4 regions of the Streptomyces sp. NPDC005931 genome follow, and region 2 is predicted to be linked to each of the others. Evidence: riboswitches for the same ligand, from Rfam matches in the RefSeq annotation. Region 2 holds a riboswitch; each other region holds the start of a gene.
What was found. A riboswitch is a leader RNA that binds a small molecule or an ion and turns the genes downstream of it on or off. The one in region 2 is predicted to bind cyclic di-AMP.
Positions count from the first base shown of each region.

Region 1: linked by a shared signal. The riboswitch ahead of ACFYOV_RS33030 (peptidoglycan DD-metalloendopeptidase family protein) and the one ahead of ACFYOV_RS25585 (transglycosylase family protein) in region 2 are both predicted to bind cyclic di-AMP.
Region 3: linked by a shared signal. The riboswitch ahead of ACFYOV_RS11730 (transglycosylase SLT domain-containing protein) and the one ahead of ACFYOV_RS25585 (transglycosylase family protein) in region 2 are both predicted to bind cyclic di-AMP.
Region 4: linked by a shared signal. The riboswitch ahead of ACFYOV_RS08130 (M23 family metallopeptidase) and the one ahead of ACFYOV_RS25585 (transglycosylase family protein) in region 2 are both predicted to bind cyclic di-AMP.

Region 1 is NZ_JBIAIG010000029.1:4,216-8,448, reverse strand. It holds gene ACFYOV_RS33035 (SGNH/GDSL hydrolase family protein) at 1-725, opposite strand, end outside; gene ACFYOV_RS33030 (peptidoglycan DD-metalloendopeptidase family protein) at 931-1,920, opposite strand; cyclic di-AMP (ydaO/yuaA leader) riboswitch at 1,925-2,086, opposite strand; partial or broken gene ACFYOV_RS33025 (GH36 C-terminal domain-containing protein) at 2,427-2,807, opposite strand; gene ACFYOV_RS33020 (tyrosine-protein phosphatase) at 3,204-4,001, shown strand; gene ACFYOV_RS33015 (DUF6126 family protein) at 4,014-4,139, opposite strand; gene ACFYOV_RS33010 (helix-turn-helix domain-containing protein) at 4,136-4,233, opposite strand, start outside.
Region 2 is NZ_JBIAIG010000012.1:132,619-136,851, reverse strand. It holds gene eno (phosphopyruvate hydratase) at 1-1,118, opposite strand, end outside; gene ACFYOV_RS25585 (transglycosylase family protein) at 1,436-2,134, opposite strand; cyclic di-AMP (ydaO/yuaA leader) riboswitch at 2,139-2,308, opposite strand; gene ACFYOV_RS25580 (transglycosylase family protein) at 2,513-3,544, opposite strand; gene ACFYOV_RS25575 (cytochrome P450) at 3,753-4,233, opposite strand, start outside.
Region 3 is NZ_JBIAIG010000004.1:147,721-151,953, forward strand. It holds gene ACFYOV_RS11720 (GNAT family N-acetyltransferase) at 1-958, opposite strand, end outside; gene ACFYOV_RS11725 (HAD family hydrolase) at 1,191-2,090, shown strand; gene ACFYOV_RS11730 (transglycosylase SLT domain-containing protein) at 2,143-2,628, opposite strand; cyclic di-AMP (ydaO/yuaA leader) riboswitch at 2,634-2,801, opposite strand; gene ACFYOV_RS11735 (polyprenyl synthetase family protein) at 3,361-4,233, shown strand, end outside.
Region 4 is NZ_JBIAIG010000003.1:106,814-111,046, reverse strand. It holds gene ACFYOV_RS08145 (GNAT family N-acetyltransferase) at 1-282, opposite strand, end outside; gene ACFYOV_RS08140 (HPr family phosphocarrier protein) at 463-744, shown strand; gene ACFYOV_RS08135 (GntR family transcriptional regulator) at 962-1,657, opposite strand; gene ACFYOV_RS08130 (M23 family metallopeptidase) at 1,855-2,619, opposite strand; cyclic di-AMP (ydaO/yuaA leader) riboswitch at 2,632-2,796, opposite strand; gene ACFYOV_RS08125 (M16 family metallopeptidase) at 2,999-4,233, opposite strand, start outside.

The DNA.
Region 1 (4,233 bases), on a different contig from region 2:
ACGTGGTCACCGGAGGACTCCCCGCGCAGTCGGCGTCCGATCCACGGCACCAGGTACTGCCGTGCCCAGTGGACGTCGTCGCGCCGGATCTCGAGGGTGCCGCGGGGCGGCAGCGGCGGCCAGGGCTGTTCCGGGGCGGCCGGGACGCCGAGGCCGAGGACCTGGCCCGCGCGCAGCGCCACACGCGTGTGCCCCTCGGGCGAGAGGTGCAGCCGGTCGGCGTCCCAGGCCCTGCGGTCCTGGATGCTCTTCAGGGACCACAGGTCGAGCACGGGGCAGCCGTACCGGTCGGCGACGGCCCGGACGTGGCCGTTGTACGTGGCGATCTTGCCGCGCAGATGCTTGAGCACGGGGACGTCACGGGTGTCGAAGCCGGTCGCCACCACGACGGTGCCGGCCGCGGCGGTCAGCGCGGCGACCGCCCGCTCGAAACGCTCGGCCACCTCGTCCGGGTCGCCGCCGGGCCGGAGGATGTCGTTGCCGCCCGCGCAGAACGAGACCAGGTCGGGGGCGAGTGCGACGGCCCGCGGAAGCTGGTCGGCCACGATCTGGTCGAGCAGTTTGCCGCGCACCGCCAGGTTCGTGTACCGGAAGTCGCCTTCGGGCCGGCGGTCGGCGAGAAGCACGGCGAACCGGTCGGCCCAGCCGACGAACGCCCCGTCGGGCCCGGGATCGCCCACTCCCTCGGTGAAGCTGTCCCCCACCGCCACGTACGACCCGATCACTGCTTTGCTGTCACTCTTCGAATCGTCTGCCACGGCCGACCATGATTCCCTCTCGAATGTGACCTACGCGAACGTAGGAAGGGATTGACGGGCGGTGAGATAAGCCACTTGCCGAGCCTGCCGTGCCCTGGAGGGCACGCCGAAGGCCGGACCCTCACCATCGGGGTCCGGCCTTCGGCGGCGTGTCGGGCGGGTTCTCCCGGGGTCAGCCGAGGGCGACGCCCTTCGAGCGGAGGTAGGAGACCGGGTCCACGTCCGAGCCGTAGCTCGGCGAGGTGCGGATCTCGAAGTGCAGGTGCGGACCGGTCGAGTTGCCCGTCGAGCCGGAGAGGCCGACCTGCTGGCCGCCGGTCACGGTCTGGCCGGCGGAGACGGACAGCGAGGACAGGTGGGCGTACTGGGCGTAGTAGCCGTCGTTCAGCTTGATGACGACCTGGTTGCCGTACGCGCCGGCCCAGCCCGCGGAGACGACGGTGCCCGAGCCCACGGCCTTCAGGGAGGTGCCGGTCGGGACGCTGAAGTCGACGCCGGTGTGGTAGCCGCTCGACCACATGCTGCCGGCCACCTTGTAGCCGGTGCCGACGCCGCCACCGGGCACCGGGGAGCTGTAACCGGAGGTGGTGGCGGCCTGGTTGGCCGCCGCCTTCGGAGCGGCGGCCTTCGGAGCGGCGGCCTTCGGGGCGGCGGCCTTCGGAGCGGCGGCCTTCGGAGCGGACTGCTGCGCGGTCTGCGCGGAGGGCTTCGTGGAGGTCTTCGGCGCGGTGGAGGCCGGCTTGTCCGAGGAGGAGGACTTCTTCGGGGCGCTCTGCGCGGTGGCCTTGCCGTCGATCGTGAGCTTCAGACCGGGGTGGATGAGCGACGGGTTGTCACCGACCGCCTCGCGGTTGTCCGCGTAGAGCTTCTTCCAGCCGCCCTCGACGTCCTGGGTGTCGGCGATCCTGGCGAGGTAGTCGCCGGCCTGCACGGTGTACGTGCGGGCTTCACGGTTCTTCTCGGTGGAGTTCTTTCCGCCCTTCTCGGGGGCGACGGAAAGGGACCGGACGGCCTTTTCCGGGGCCGCCTGCGCCGGGGCGGCCTGGGCGCCGGTGGCGCCGAGAAGCGGCAGGGCGAGCGCGGCGCCGCCGGTTCCGGCGACGGCGATGGAGCGGGTGAAACGCTGTGTCTTGGTACGGCGGTGCTTACCCTTGGCGGGCATGACGAATTCCTCTCCGGCGCCTGCGAGGTGAGCTGTCGGGTGCGGGCTGGAGATGCCCGGCCGCGCCGAAACGCGGCTTAACCCCAAGCCGTTCCGGAGACCGGAACAGGCAGTCGTACCTGTGGGTCCCCCGCTCCTGCCGTACACGGGTCAGTGGTGTGCGGGCTCCGAGCGGCGGCAGGATTGGGCGTCCGCTCGGATCGGTGGCGAACGTAAGCGACCACGACGCAAACGGACAAGCGAGAGGTTCCAGGCGAAGGCGTTTTTCCGTGATCGACAGTCGCGAATGCCGTCACCGAGCGTCGATCCGCATTTCCGATCAGCCGCGAACGTCCTTGAAATTCACTGCAATTACGTGAGCATGATGACAACACACCGTCACGAATATGACGATGCTCACGCACCCCTACCCCATCTCCCTTTCTATCGGGGCACGTTATGGCGAAGCCCCCTAAACGGACAGAACGCCTCATTCGCCAGATCACAGACGTCCGCAGCCGCACCACGGCCGCACCCGGATCCCCGCGCAGGCCGATGCGCAGACCCTGCTGCGACAGCACGGCGCCTCCGTGGGTTTCGCCCGTTTCGCGGCATTCACACACGGCCGTCGGATCGAGGCCGCGCAACCCGAGCACGGGGCACGGTGCGCCGTGGCGCGGGTCCTGGAGGCGGACGAGGGCGCATGCAGTCCGTCGAGCCACTCCCCCAGGCACGCCCGGACGCCGTCGCGGGTCGGGGCGAGGACGTACCGATTGCGAATTCCGCCCACTTTCGCCCCGGCCGGCACTGCACGTAGTCCGGGGGCACGCGGTAGAGGTCGCGTCGGGGCCGGGCCGGCCGTCTTCGGCCCGACCCGGTGCCGAACCGCATCCCGAGGCCGTGCGCATCGTCCGGGAGCGGCTTCGGACCGGGGACCGGGGGAAGTGGCGGCGGACGCGGTCTCGGCCGGGTGCCCGGTCGTCTCGAAGTCCTCGACGGCGCGGCGGGCGGCCGGGGGCGGACGGTCGCCGGTGCGCACCCCGAACCAGCCGTCGTCGATTACCAACGGCTCGACGCCCGTCGTGGCGCCCCGCTCGGTGAGCACGCGCTGCCGCGGCTGGGCCGCCGCCACACCCGACCTCCACGAAATCGAACAGGACGAGCAGACCTCGACATCATGAAAGGGTGCGCGGGCGCCAGGACCTGCCCGTGGAGGACTCATTGCCTCCGGCAGCCATGTCGTATCGTCGAGGGACGTCCGCCGACCGAGCCGCGCCGGCGGCGCCGAGTGGGAGGAGCCCTACGTGACGCAGCAAATCCCGTCGACCGAACCCGAGCTGGCCGGAGTGCGCAACTTCCGCGACGTGGGCGGACTGCCGACCGTGGACGGTCGGCGGGTGCGGCACGGGGTGCTGTTCCGCAGCGGGCACCTCGCCCACGCGACCCCCGAGGACGCCGCGTTCCTGTCCTCCCTGGGACTGCACACGGTCTTCGACTTCCGCAACGCCGCCGACCAGAGGCTCGAGGGCCCGGACGTGGAGCTGCCGGGCGTGCGCAACGTGAACCTGCCGCTGAGCGACCCGGCCGATGGTGCCGAGTTCTGGAAGATGGTCCGCGACGGCAACCTGGACCAGCTCCGCTCGATCCTCGCGGACGGCAAGGCCGCCGACCGGATGATCAACTCCTACCGCATCACCATCAGGCAGCGCACCGCCGAGCACTCCCGCGTGCTGCACTCGCTCGCCGACGACGGCGTTCCGGTGCTGATGCACTGCGCGGCCGGCAAGGACCGCGCGGGGCTGTCGGTGGCCGTCACGCTGCTCGCCCTCGGCGTGGAGCGCGACGCGATCTTCGACGACTACCTCAAGTCCAACGCCCGGCACCGACGCTACAAGGTGCACCGCAGCAGCACGTCCGCCTCGGCCTACTCCCCCGAGGTGATGGAACTGCTCAGCCCCCTGTTCGACGCCCGGGCCGAGTACCTGTCGGCCGCCCTCGAGACCATCGAGGAGACCTGGGGCGGCGTGGACCCCTATCTGGAGACGGCGCTCGGCGTGACCCCCGAGACCCGGGAGCGGCTGCGCGAGCGCCTGCTCGACTGACCGGAGAGCCGGCTACTTGGCGCCCACCTCGAACAGCAGGTAGACGAAGGCCGCGAAGACGTGTCCCACCGCGATGTAGATGATCAGCCGCACCCACAGCGCGCGGGGGAACTTCTCCTCCAGGTCTTTGCCGGTCATGACATGTCTCCGTGGGTCGGGCCCAGGCACAGCGTGGCCGTGGGACTCTGCAGCAGGGTGTGGACGAACAGGAGGTCGACCCCGTCGGGGTCCT
Region 2 (4,233 bases):
ATGGTGACGTCCTCGGTCTCGCCGGAGCGGTGGGACATCATGCACTTGAAGCCGTTGCGCTGGGCCAGCTCGACGGCGTCCAGGGTCTCGGTGAGCGAGCCGATCTGGTTGACCTTGACGAGCAGCGCGTTGGCGGCGCCCTCCTCGATGCCTCGGGCCAGGCGCTCGGGGTTGGTGACGAACAGGTCGTCGCCGACGAGCTGGACCTTGTCACCGAGCTTGGCGGTGATGGTCTTCCAGCCCTCCCAGTCGTCCTCGAACAGCGGGTCCTCGATGGAGACCAGCGGGTACGCGTCGACGAGCTCGGCGTAGTACTCGGTCATCTCGGCGGCGGAGCGCTCCTTGCCCTCGAAGACGTAGGAGCCGTCCTTGTAGAACTCGGAGGCGGCGACGTCGAGGGCGAGGGCGATCTGCTCGCCGGGAGTGTAGCCGGCCTCCTTGATGGCCTCGAGGATGAGGTCGAGGGCCTCGCGGTTGGAGCCGAGGTTCGGGGCGAAGCCGCCCTCGTCGCCGAGGCCGGTGGCCAGGCCCTTGCTCTTCAGGACCTTCTTCAGGGTGTGGTAGACCTCGGCGCCCCAGCGCAGGGCCTCGGAGAAGGACTCCGCGCCGATGGGGGCGATCATGAACTCCTGGATGTCCACGTTGGAGTCGGCGTGCGAGCCGCCGTTCAGGATGTTCATCATCGGCACCGGCAGCAGGTGCGCGTTGGGGCCGCCCAGGTAGCGGAACAGCGGCAGGTCGCTGGCCTCGGAGGCGGCGTGGGCGACGGCGAGGGAGACGCCGAGGATGGCGTTGGCGCCGAGCGAGCCCTTGTTGTCGGTGGCGTCCAGGTCGAACATCGCCTGGTCGATCAGGCGCTGCTCGGTGGCGTCGTAGCCGACCAGCTCCGGGCCGATCTGCTCGATGACGGCGAGGACCGCCTTCTCGACGCCCTTGCCGAGGTAGCGGTTGGAGTCGCCGTCGCGGAGTTCGATGGCCTCGAAGGCGCCGGTGGAGGCGCCGGACGGGACGGCGGCACGACCCGTGCTGCCGTCGTCGAGGCCGACCTCGACCTCGACCGTGGGGTTGCCTCGGGAGTCCAGGATTTCCCGGGCTACGACGACGTCGATGGACGGCACGAGCATCTCCTTCTTGGATGTGACGCGGGTGAGCGGGACCGCGGTGGATCCTGCGAGTCCGAGCCTAACCGGCTCCGGGCGATCGGCCAGCGGCCGACCGTCCCGTGGACAGAACCGAGAGTAAATTGTTTCCGAACGGAACAAAGACCGTTTCCGGAAACCCATCCGAATCCGATGGGGCCCGTGACGCGAAAAGCCCCGCCCCGGCGCGTACGGGGGAACACGCGCCGGGGCGGGGAGCCCGTGGGGACGGGGCCGGGACTCGCGGTCCGGGAGGGGGACTCGCGGGCCCGGGGGCGGGACCTGCGGCCGCTTCCTTACTTCAGGTGCAGCTGCTGGCCCGGGTAGATCAGGTCGGCGTCCTCGACGATGTCGTCGTTGAGCTCGAACAGCTTGGCCCAGCCGCCCTTGACGCCCTGCTCCTTGGCGATGGTGCTGAGCGTGTCGCCCTTGACCACCTTGTACTCGCCGTCGCCCTTCTTGACCTTCTTGCCGGTCGGGGTGGTGACGGTCTTCTTGGCGGCCGGACGCTCGGTGGAGCGGGAGGCCTTCTGCTCGGTCTGGCGGGTCTCGGTGGAGCCGGTGCTCTGGCTCTGCGCGGAGCCGCCGCTCTGCGTCTGGGTGGAGGCGCCGCCGCTGTACGGGGTGCTGGACAGGTTCTTGCCGCAGACCGGCCAGGCGCCCTTGCCCTGACCCGCGAGGACCTTCTCGGCGATCGCGATCTGCTGGGCCTTGCCGGCCTGGTCGGCGGTGGCGGCGTACGCCGTGCCGCCGTACGCGGCCCAGGTGGAGGCGGAGAACTGGAGACCGCCGTAGTAGCCGTTGCCGGTGTTGATGGACCAGTTGCCGCCGGACTCGCACTGGGCGACGGCGTCCCACTCGGCGGCGGTGGCGGCGGAGGCGGTGCCGGCCGCCATCAGCGGGGCGGCGACGGCGGCGCCGGTGACGCCGACGACGGCGATGGCGCGAGTGGCCTTGGACGGACGACGGTGCTTGCCCTTGCCGGAAAACAGCATGGATGGATCCCCTCACCGACGCCTACGAGGTGAGCTGTCGGGTTCGGGCCGGTTGAGTTGCCCGGCCGCGCCCCTCACGAGACGCGGCTTCACCCCGAGCCGATTCCGGCATCAACTGCCCGGAACCGGCACTTACCTTGGGTCCCCCGCTCCTGCCTGCGGCGCTTGCGCGACGACTGTTCCCGTGCTGCCACTGGCAGGATTCGGCGTGGCGGCAGCCGGGGCTCGCGGTGGCGAGCGGTCACGACCGTAGGCACGGGATCGGCGAGATTTCAAAGACGATCAGGGCTTCTGAGACCTATCTCTCACCACGTTTAATTCGGGCATTCGGGGCGAATCGTGACGCCAACTGCCGTCATTCCCGCGCCTTTTCGCGCGTCACTTTTCGACCGGTTCGACCCCGACCTCGAGCTCCTGACCGGGAAGGATGAGGTCCGGGTCGGCACCGACGGCCTGCTGGTTCTCCGCGTAGAGCGCACGCCATCCGCCGCCGAGCTCAAGGGAGTCGGCGATACCCGAGAGACTGTCACCGGGGCGCACGGTGTAGGAGCCGTCGGCGGCGTCGCGGGAGGTGTCGGTGCCGCGCGAGGCGTGCCGTCCGGAGGACGCGGCCGCACGGTCCTGCTCCTCGTCCTCCTCGGCACTCGCGCCGCGGTGACGGCCGGTGCCGTTCGTTCCGGTGTCGGTGAGCGCGGAAGAATCGTCACTCCGGCCGGACTTGTCCGACTCGTCACTTTCGGGGACGTCTGTGGCGGCAGGAGAGGCATCGGACCCCGCGTCCTCACCTTCGGACTTGTCCGACTTGGTCGAATCGTCCGTAGTGGCGCCCTCGTTCTCCTCGTCCGACGACACGTCGGAGGAAGAGGGGGAGGACGACGGCGACGAGGACGGGGAGGCGGACGGCCCCTGCGATCCCGAGGAGCCGGGCACATACCGGTCGGAGGGGTCGGTGGAGTCGGCGGAGTCACGGGCGTCGGGTGACGCGGACGCGCCCGAGTCCTCGGCCACGCCCGTGTCGATGTCGGCCGACGCCGAGTCCTTGTCCAGGCCCGCGAGCAGACCGCAGGTCCGCCAGGCGCCGACTCCCTGGTCGGCGAGGATTCTCTCGGCGACGGCTATCTGCTGCCCGCGGCTGGCCTGGTCGGCGCTCGGCGCGTAGTCGAGGCCGCCGTAGTTCTCCCAGGCGTCCTGGGTCATCTGCAGTCCGCCGTAGTAGCCGTTGCCGCTGTTCTGGCTCCAGGAGCCGCCGGACTCGCACTCCGCGACCCGGTCCCATGTCGCGCCGTCGGCGGCGCTCGCGCTGCCTGCCCCGAGGAGCGGGATCGCGATGGCGGAGCCGGTGACTCCGGCCGCGAGGAGGAGAGCCGGAGCCTGGCGGGGGCGACGGTGCCGACCGTTCCCGGAGAGCATGCGGAGACCTTTCGCACGACAGCAGTTGTCGGCGCGGCGTGTGGAGCTGGGGCGCCGCGCTGATGGGTGAACGTATCGGCAGACGATCAGTTGTCACAAGTTCATGCCGCGCGTATCACGTGAAGATCACATAGTTGAAAGTGTGTCATGTTTGCGCTGGTCCCGCAGGAGACCCCAACGGGGCCCGACCCGCACGAGAAACCGCTGGTCAGTGCCGTGGGGGCGTGAACTCCACCGGCAGGGTGCGCAGTCCGCGCATGATGAGCCCCCCGCGCCACCGCAGTTCGGCCGGATCCACCGCGAGACGCAGGTCCGGCAGCCGGGCCAGCAGCGTGGCGAGCGCCGTCCGGCCCTCCAGCCGGGCCAGCGGCGCGCCCAGGCAGTAGTGGATGCCGTGCCCGTACCCCAGGTGCTGGTTGTCGCGGCGCCCGAGGTCGAGCACGTCGGGATCGGCGAACCGCTCCGGATCGCGGTCCGCGGCGGCGAGCACCACGAGGACGGGGTCACCGGCCGCGATCCGCTGCCCGCCGATGGTGACCGGCTCGGTGGCGAACCGCCATGTCGCGAGCTCCACCGGGCCGTCGTAGCGCAGCAGTTCCTCCACCCCGGTCTCCAGTAGCCCGCGCTCACCGGCGGCCAGCGAGTCCTGGAGGCGACGCCGCTGGTAGGGGTGGGTGAGGAGGGCGTAG
Region 3 (4,233 bases), on a different contig from region 2:
GCCAGTGCAGCGCGGCGCCCGCGCCCGGCCGTGTCGCCGCCCCTTCGTGGACGGTCCGTTCGCCGGTCTTCAGCGAGTCCTTGTACTCGGCGGGCCCGCGCCCCATGTCGAGCAGGGCGACGCCCTCGGCCGCCGCTGCCTCGGCCATCCGCAGATGCAGCACGAGCCCCGGCGAGTACTTCGCGAACTCCGGTGCGTACGACGGGAACCAGCAGGCCAGCACCGAGGCCGAGCGCAGCCCGAAGTGCGCGGCGACGGGGCGCTCGCCGGCGTAGAGCACCGACAGCGTGCCGGTGCACCCGGGGGCCCGGGTCTCGGCGAGACGGCCCACGAGCCGGGTGATCCACTCCTGCGCGAACCGGTCGCGGCGCCCGGTCCTGCGGTACTGCGCCGACTTCCACTCCATGAGCGTGCGCAGCGCGGCCGGGTCGCGTTCGTCGAAGACGAAGCGCACGGGGCCGGCCTGCCGGCCCAGCCTGCGCTCCTTGGCCAGCGTGGTCTTCAGGAACTTCGGCGACTGGGCGCGCAGCACGGACTCGTAGGTCTCGTAGCCCTTCTCGACGTCGATGACGTAGGTGGCGTGTTCCTCGGCCGCGTGGGCGGCGAACAGCTCCTGGCTCGCCTCCAGGTTGTCGAAGGCGAAGCTGGACACCGAGCAGGCCCGCAGCAGTTCACCGGCCTCCACGGTCAGGCCGGGCCGCAGGATCGCGCCCTGGCAGTCCGAGACGCCGAGCCCGATCGCCCGGCCCTGTCCCAGCGCGCCCCGCTCGTGCGGCAGGAAGCCGACCGGTTCGGCGCCGCCCTCGTACACCACCGCGACCCGGGCCTGCGGCCGCACCCGGCCGACGGCGACGGTGAACTCCGGTTCCATGAAAGGGTTGCGCGGGGCGTCCGCGGCGGCGCGCAACTCCCGCCAGCGCTCCTTCTCCCCCTCACCGAGCTCCTCCGGCCTCAGCACGCGTATGCGTCCACTGCTCACCTGACCCCCCGATCAAGTCCCCCCTGGACACTTGGAAGGTACCGCCCGGGAGTGCCCGCACGGTAGGTAGCGGAGCATGTTGTTGCCAACCGGTGCACAACCGGTGGACCCGCCCCCAACCGGCCGGTACCCGGCGATGCCGCCCCCGTGCCCGGGTCCGGGCCCGGGCGGGTGGTGAGTCGGACCCGTGGGTTGTCCGTATTCTCTGATCATGGCCGCACCCCCCGCATACGCACTCGTCGCCACCGACCTGGACGGCACGCTCCTGCGTGGTGACGACACCCTCTCCGACCGGTCCCTCGCCGCGCTCGCCCGAGCGGCGCGGGCCGGCGCCCGGCACCTGGTGGTGACGGGGCGCCCGGCGCCCCGGGTGCGGCCGCTGCTGGACGACCTCGGCTGCAGGGGGCTCGCGGTGTGCGGACAGGGCGCGCAGGTGTACGACGCCGGCGCGCACCGCATGCTGTGGTCCGTCACGCTGGACCGGGAACTGGCGGAGACCGCGCTCGGCAAGATCGAGGCCGAGGTGGGGGAGGTGCACGCGGCGGTCGACCAGGACGGGGTCGACGGGCTCACGCTCATCGAGCCGGGCTACCGGATGCCGCACCCGACCCTGCCCGCCGTGCGGGTCGGGCGGCGCGCCGATCTGTGGGAGCGGCCGATCAGCAAGGTGCTGCTGCGCCACGACGGCCTGTCCGACGACGAGTTGGCGGCGACGGCGCGCACGGTGGTGGGCTCGCTCGCGACGGTCACCATGTCGGGGCCGGGGACGGTGGAGCTCCAGCCGTGCGGCGTGACCAAGGCGACGGGGCTGGCGCTGGCCGCGGAGCACCTGGGAGTGGGTCCGGAGCGGACGGTCGCCTTCGGCGACATGCCCAACGACATCCCCATGTTCGACTGGGCGGCCCGCGGTGTCGCCATGGCGAACGCCCACCCCGAGCTGAAGGCGGTGGCGGACGAGGTCACCACGACGAACGAGGACGACGGCGTGGCCGTCGTCCTCGAGCGACTGTTCGGGGATGCCGGGCCGCACATGCCGCCGCACGTGCCGGCCCAGTACGACCCCCGGTCCGGGGCCGGGCCGCACGTGCCCCAACACGTGCCGGCCCCTTAGGCCCGTGGTCCGTTGCCCGGCCCCGGTCCGTCTCCGGGGGCGGGTCCGCCGCTCAGTAGGCGCCGAAGACGTTGTCGATGGAGCCGTAGCGGGCGGCCGCGTAGTTGCAGGCCGCGGTGATGTTGGCGACCGGGTCGTACGGGTCGAAGGCGGTGCCGGGCACGTGGTACGCCTGGAAGGTCGGGTCGATGACCTGGAGCAGGCCCTTCGACGGGGTGCCGGCGGCGGCGTTGGAGTCCCAGAGGTTGATGGCGTAGGGGTTGCCGGAGGACTCCCGCATGATGTTGCGGTGGATGGCGTCGTAGCTTCCGGGGATGCCGTGCTGGGCCATGACGGCCAGCGACTCGTGGATCCAGCCGTCGAGGTTGTCCGGGTAGACGGTCGCGGCGGTGGCCGCGGTGGGCGTCGTGGTGGCCGCGGACGCGGTGGTCGCGCCGAGCAGCGGCAGGACGAGCACGGCGGCGCCGGTACCGGCGACGGCGAGGGTGCGGGCGAGTCGGGCGCGGCCGGAGCGGCGGGGCTGACCGGTTGCAGGCATGTTCGGTTTCCTCTCCTACGCCTGCGAGGTGAGCTGTCGGGTTCGGGCGGGAGAGTGCCCGGCCGTGCCCGTGCGGGCATGGCTTCACCCCTAGCCGTTCCGTGCGTGGACCGGTACGGCGAGTTACCTGGGTCCCCCGCTCCTGCCGTGCGTGGGTTCGTCGTTGGGTGGTGCGGGCGGCGGCAGGATTGGGCGTCCACCCGGCAGGCCGGGAACGTATGCGAGAGCACATGTCCGGAACAAGTGCGGGCGTCACAGATCAGGCCGGTTGATCTTGCCGTGGGCGTTTTGCGACGCTTGATCCTTTGCGTTCGCCAAGGGTCAACTCGGGTATGTGCAACGGCGCCAGGGGGTGCGTGGAGAGGGAGGGTGGGCGGCGCGGTGCGTGACTCACTTCACTGGCCGGGCGGCCTGGGGGCATCTTTCGCCAAGGGGAATTCAATTGCTAATTGCGGCAAATCGGACAGTGGGGCGTGCAGGATGGTCTGTGGGGCGAGGTGCGTCCCGGGGTGTGGATTGCTACGTCCTGGTAAGTCGGTGAATGTCCGTTGTTATTAGACGATCAAAATGACTCCCGATTCGATCCCTCACCTGATCCCATGCCGTCCCGCCGGTAACCCCGGGCGCTGGCGGTGATCGAAACGTGACCGGATACGCTGACTCGAGTGGTGGCAGCGACCTATCGACAAACCGTGTAATCGCCAGTAGACACCAGCAGACAGGAGACCCCTCGTGACCGTCGTCGGGCCGTTCGGGCTGAGCGTGCGGGACCAGGCTCTGGAAGCCGATGTCCAGGCCGGATTGACGGCTGTCGAGGAGGGGCTGCTCGAGGCCACCAAGAGCGAGGTGCCCTTCATCACGGAGGCCGCCCAGCACCTGGTGCGGGCCGGCGGCAAGCGCTTCCGCCCGCTGCTCGTGATGCTCGCCGCCCAGTTCGGCGACCCCTATGCGCCCGGTGTCGTGCCGTCGGCCGTGGTCGTGGAGCTGACCCACCTGGCCACGCTGTACCACGACGACGTGATGGACGAGGCCGCGGTCCGGCGCGGGGTGGCCAGCGCCAACACCCGCTGGGGCAACTCCGTCGCGGTCCTCACCGGCGACTTCCTCTTCGCCCGGGCCTCGCACATCCTGGCCGACCTCGGACCCGAGGCGGTGCGGGTGCAGGCCGAGGCGTTCGAGCGGCTGGTCACCGGGCAGATCCTGGAGACCGCGGGGCCGCAGGACGGCCGGGACCCGGTCGACCACTACCTGGACGTGCTCGGTGGCAAGACCGGCTCGCTGGTCGCGGTGTCCTGCCGCTTCGGCGCGATGATGTCCGGTGCCGACGAGTCGCAGGTGAACGTGCTCACCCAGTACGGTGAGCGGCTCGGTGTCGCCTTCCAGCTCGCCGACGACGTCCTGGACATCGCCTCCGACTCCCACGAGTCCGGCAAGACCCCGGGCACCGACCTGCGCGAGGGCATCGCCACCCTGCCCGTGCTGCGACTGCGCGAGCGGGCGGCCCGGCTGGGGCTGGCCGAGGACCTCGCCCTGTGCGAGCTGCTCGACTCCGACCTCACCGACGACGCGCGGCACGCCGAGGCACTGCGCCTGCTGCGCGCCCAC
Region 4 (4,233 bases), on a different contig from region 2:
CCGTACGGTGGCGATGAACTCGCCCCCCACCGTGGCCGCGAGTCCCACCCTGTCCACGAAGTCGTGGTGGGTGAAGCGGTGGACGTCCTTCGCGGACAGACGCGGATAGGGCGCGAAGAAGCGGTAGTACTTCGACTCGTCCGACACCTGCTCGTAGAAGCTGACCAGGCGCTCGGCGTCATCGACGGTGATGGGGCGGACGCGTGCGGTGCCGCCGTCGCGCAGCACCACGTCGGCTTCCCAGTGGGCGGGGTACTCGTGCCGGTCCGACGAGGTCTGCATGGGCCCCAGAGTACGGGTCGCGTCCGACAACGGCGCGAGGCAGTCTGTGGAGGACACAGAACCGGGCCGAGGCCGCGGTCCGGAACCACCCCGGTGAGGGAGCGACGCCCCGCTCCGGGCATGCTCGACGATATGGGAAACTGGTCTAGACAACCCTGAACACCTGAAGGGCAGCAACACATGGCTGAGCGCCGCGTCAACGTCGGCTGGGCCGAGGGTCTCCACGCCCGTCCCGCCTCCATCTTCGTCCGGGCCGCCACGGCCACAGGCGTCCCGGTGACCATCGCCAAGGCCGGGGGCACCCCCGTCAACGCGGCGTCCATGCTGGCCGTCCTGGGCCTGGGTGCCCAGGGCGGCGAGGAGATCGTGCTCGCTTCCGACGCCGAGGGCGCGGACGCCGCCCTGGACCGTCTGGCAACGCTGGTCTCCCAGGGGCTCGAGGAGCTTCCCGAGACCGTCTGAGCCCCTGCGGCAAGGGGCGGAGCGGCGCCGACCCTCGGGTGGCGCGGCTCCGCCCTTTTCCTGTCGCTCTGCACGTGGGTGCATGCCGCACCGGATTCACCAGCGGCATCCAAAGGCACCTCACCCGGAGGCGGCTTTCAATTTCCGCGAGCACGTGAAAACGGGCAGCAGAAATACCGCCCCACCGAATGACCCTTCTTTGTATACGGCCCTTTTGTTAATGCCGCAGGCTCGGCGTGTTTACGGGATGTTGCGAGTTCCTCACACGCTCCGCGCGGTCCGGGCCGGGGCCGAAGCGGAGGCGGTGCGCCCCGGTCCGGCGCTCGGTGTGCAGCGCCGTCAGGGCCCGCGCCCGCTCGCCGTCGCCACGTGCCACGGCGTCCACGATCGCGCCGTGCTCCGCCCAGGACTCCACCGGGTCGGACGGCCCCTCCACCGCGTACATCCAGGCGATCTTGTGCCGCAACTGCGTCAGCATCGACGTCAGCGCCGGGCTGCCGGCGGCCTGGGCGAGCGTCTCGTGGAACCATCCGCCCAGGGAGCGCAGGTCGTCGCTGCTGCCCCGGCGGGCGCGCTCCTGGCCCAGCCGCACCAGGCCGCGCAACACCTTCAGATGGGCCTCGGTACGGCGTTGCGCCGCACGGGAGGCCCCGAGCGGCTCCAGCAGCAGGCGCATCTCCAGCAGGTCGGCGGCCTCCTGCTCGGTGGGTTCGGCCACGCACGCGCCCGCGTGCCGCCGGGTCACCACGAACCCCTCGGCCTCCAGGGTGCGCAGGGCCTCCCTGACGGGCACGCGCGAGACGCCGTAGCGGCGGGCGAGGAGTTCCTCGGTGAGCCGGCCACCGCGCTCGTAGACACCCGCGACGATGTCGTCCCGGATCGCCGTGCACACCGAGTGCGCGGGAACACGCATGACGAACCTCCGGCTTAATCCCCGTGAAACGTCGACGATGGACGTGTGTTCCGTGACTCTATTGCAATCGACCGGAAATTCCGACGGCGGGCCGGATTCCATGCGAATCTTTTGGACAACCACTCCTTCGAAAACGGCGAAAGCCCCGGCTCGGGGGCCGGGGCTTTCGTGCAGGTGGGGCGGGGGCGCGCGTCGCGTCAGAGCTTCACGCCGTGCGTGCGCAGGTACGCGACCGGGTCGATGTCGGAGCCGTACTCGGCGGTCGTGCGGGCCTCGAAGTGCAGGTGGGCTCCCGTGACGTTGCCGGTGGCACCGGAGAGGCCGATCCGCTGGCCCGGGGTGACCTGCTGGCCGACCGAGACGCTGATGGACGACAGGTGGCCGTACTGGGTGTAGGTGCCGTCGTGCATCCTGATGACGACCTGGTTGCCGTAGGCGCCGCCCCAGCCGGCCTCGACGACGGTGCCCATGCCGACCGACTGCACGGGAGTGCCGCCGGCGGCGTGGAAGTCGACACCGGTGTGGCTGCCGGAGGACCAGACGGCGCCGCCGCTCTTGTAGCCGGTCGAGACGTAGGAGCCGGGGATCGGGGAGACGAAGGTGTTGAGGCGCTTACGCTCGGCCTCGCGGGCGGCGCGCTCGCGGTCCTCGCGGGCCTTCTTGGCGGCCGCGACCGCCTCCTCGCGGGCGGCCTCCTCGGCGGCCCGGCGGGCGGCGGCCGCCTCGGCGGCCTCCTGCTGGGCGGTCGCCTGGGCGTCGATCTGGGCGGCGACGTCGTCGCCGATGGTGACGACGGGGGTGAGTCCGGTCTGCTCGGCGGCGGGTTCGGCCGCGAGCGCCGGGGCCGTGAAGGATCCGATGACGCCGGTGGTGGTGAGGGCCGCGACGCCCGCCGCGCGGGCGGTGCCGCGCTGCATCCGGCTGGGACGACGGTGCTTCCCCGTGGCGCGGGTGAACGCCATGTACAGGCTGGTCCTTTCCTTCCCTCTCGCCTACCGGGTTAGCTGACGGGTTCGGAGCAGGAAGGTCTCCTACGGACCCCCTCGCGGCACGCGCGGGCGTCCGATTCACCCCAGGGACTGCGATGGGTCCCCGGCTCCCCTGGCTCGCGCCGTACGGGGACTCGGCGATGACTGTCCGGTGCCGCGGGTGCGGCGCACTGCCTGACGAACAGCCCGGACGACGCTAAACGGGGCGACTTTCAATCCTCAAACGAATCCCGGTTTTTGTAGCGCATCCCACAGGTCAGACAGGCAACCTCCGCCCCAATCCGGGCATAAGGGAGCCCTGGTGACTTTCGTGTCACCAGGGCTCCGGGCGCGCGTGCGCCTGCCGCGCCGTCTACTCGGCCGACACCACGCCGACTTCGCCGATGCCGAGGGCCTCGACGGGCTCCTTGATCTGCGCCGCGTCACCGACCAGGACGGTCACCAGGCGGTCCACCGGGAAGGCGTTCACGACGGCCGCGGTGGCCTCCACGGTGCCGGTCGCGGCCAGCTGCCGGTACAGCTGCGCCTGGTAGTCGTCGGGCAGGTGCTGCTCGACCTGGTCGGCCAGGGTGCTCGCGACGGCCGCCGCGGTCTCGTACTTGAGCGGCGCCACGCCCACGAGGTTCTGCACGGCGACGTCGCGCTCGGCGTCGGTGAGCCCCTCCGCGGCGAGCGTGCGCAGCACCGTCCACAGGTCCTCCAGGGCGGGACCGGTGTTCGGGGTGTCGACGGAGCCGCTGATGGCGAGCATCGCCGCGCCGGTGCCGTCCGGGGCGGACCGGAGCACCTGCCCGAACGACCGCACGCCGTAGGTGTAGCCCTTCTCCTCGCGCAGGACGCGGTCCAGGCGGGAGGTGAGGGTGCCGCCGAGGCAGTAGGTGCCGAGCACCTGGGCCGGCCACACGCGGTCGTGCCGGTCCGGGCCGATGCGGCCGATCAACAGCTGGGTCTGGACGGCGCCGGGGCGGTCGACGATCACGACCCTCCCGGTGTCGTCGGCGACGACGGGCGGCACGGGACGCGACCGGGCCGGGGAGCCGGTCCAGGAGCCGAGCGTGTCGCCGAGCAGCGCGTCCAGGTCGACGCCCGTGAGGTCGCCGACGACCACGGCGGTGGCGGTGGCGGGGCGGACGTGCTTCTCGTAGAAGGCTCGTACGGCCGCCGCGTCAATGCCGGTGACCGTCTCCTCGGTGCCCTGGCGCGGGCGCGACATGCGCGAACCCGCCGGGAACAGCTCCTTGGAGAGCTCCTTGGCGGCCCGGCGGGAGGGGTTGGCCAGCTCGTGCGGGATCTCGTCGAGGCGGTTGCGGACGAGCCGTTCGACCTCGCTGTCGGCGAACGCGGGTGCCCTGAGGGCCTCGGCGATCAGCCCGAGCCCCTTGGCGAGCCGCGAGGCCGGCACCTCCAGGCTCAGGCGTACGCCGGGGTGGTCGGCGTGCGCGTCGAGGGTGGCGCCGCAGCGCTCCAGCTCGGCGGCGAACTCCTCGGCCGAGTGCTTGTCGGTGCCTTCGGAGAAGGCCCGCGCCATGATCGTGGCGACGCCGTCCAGGCCGGCCGGTTCGGCCTCCAGGGGTGCGTCGAGCAGCA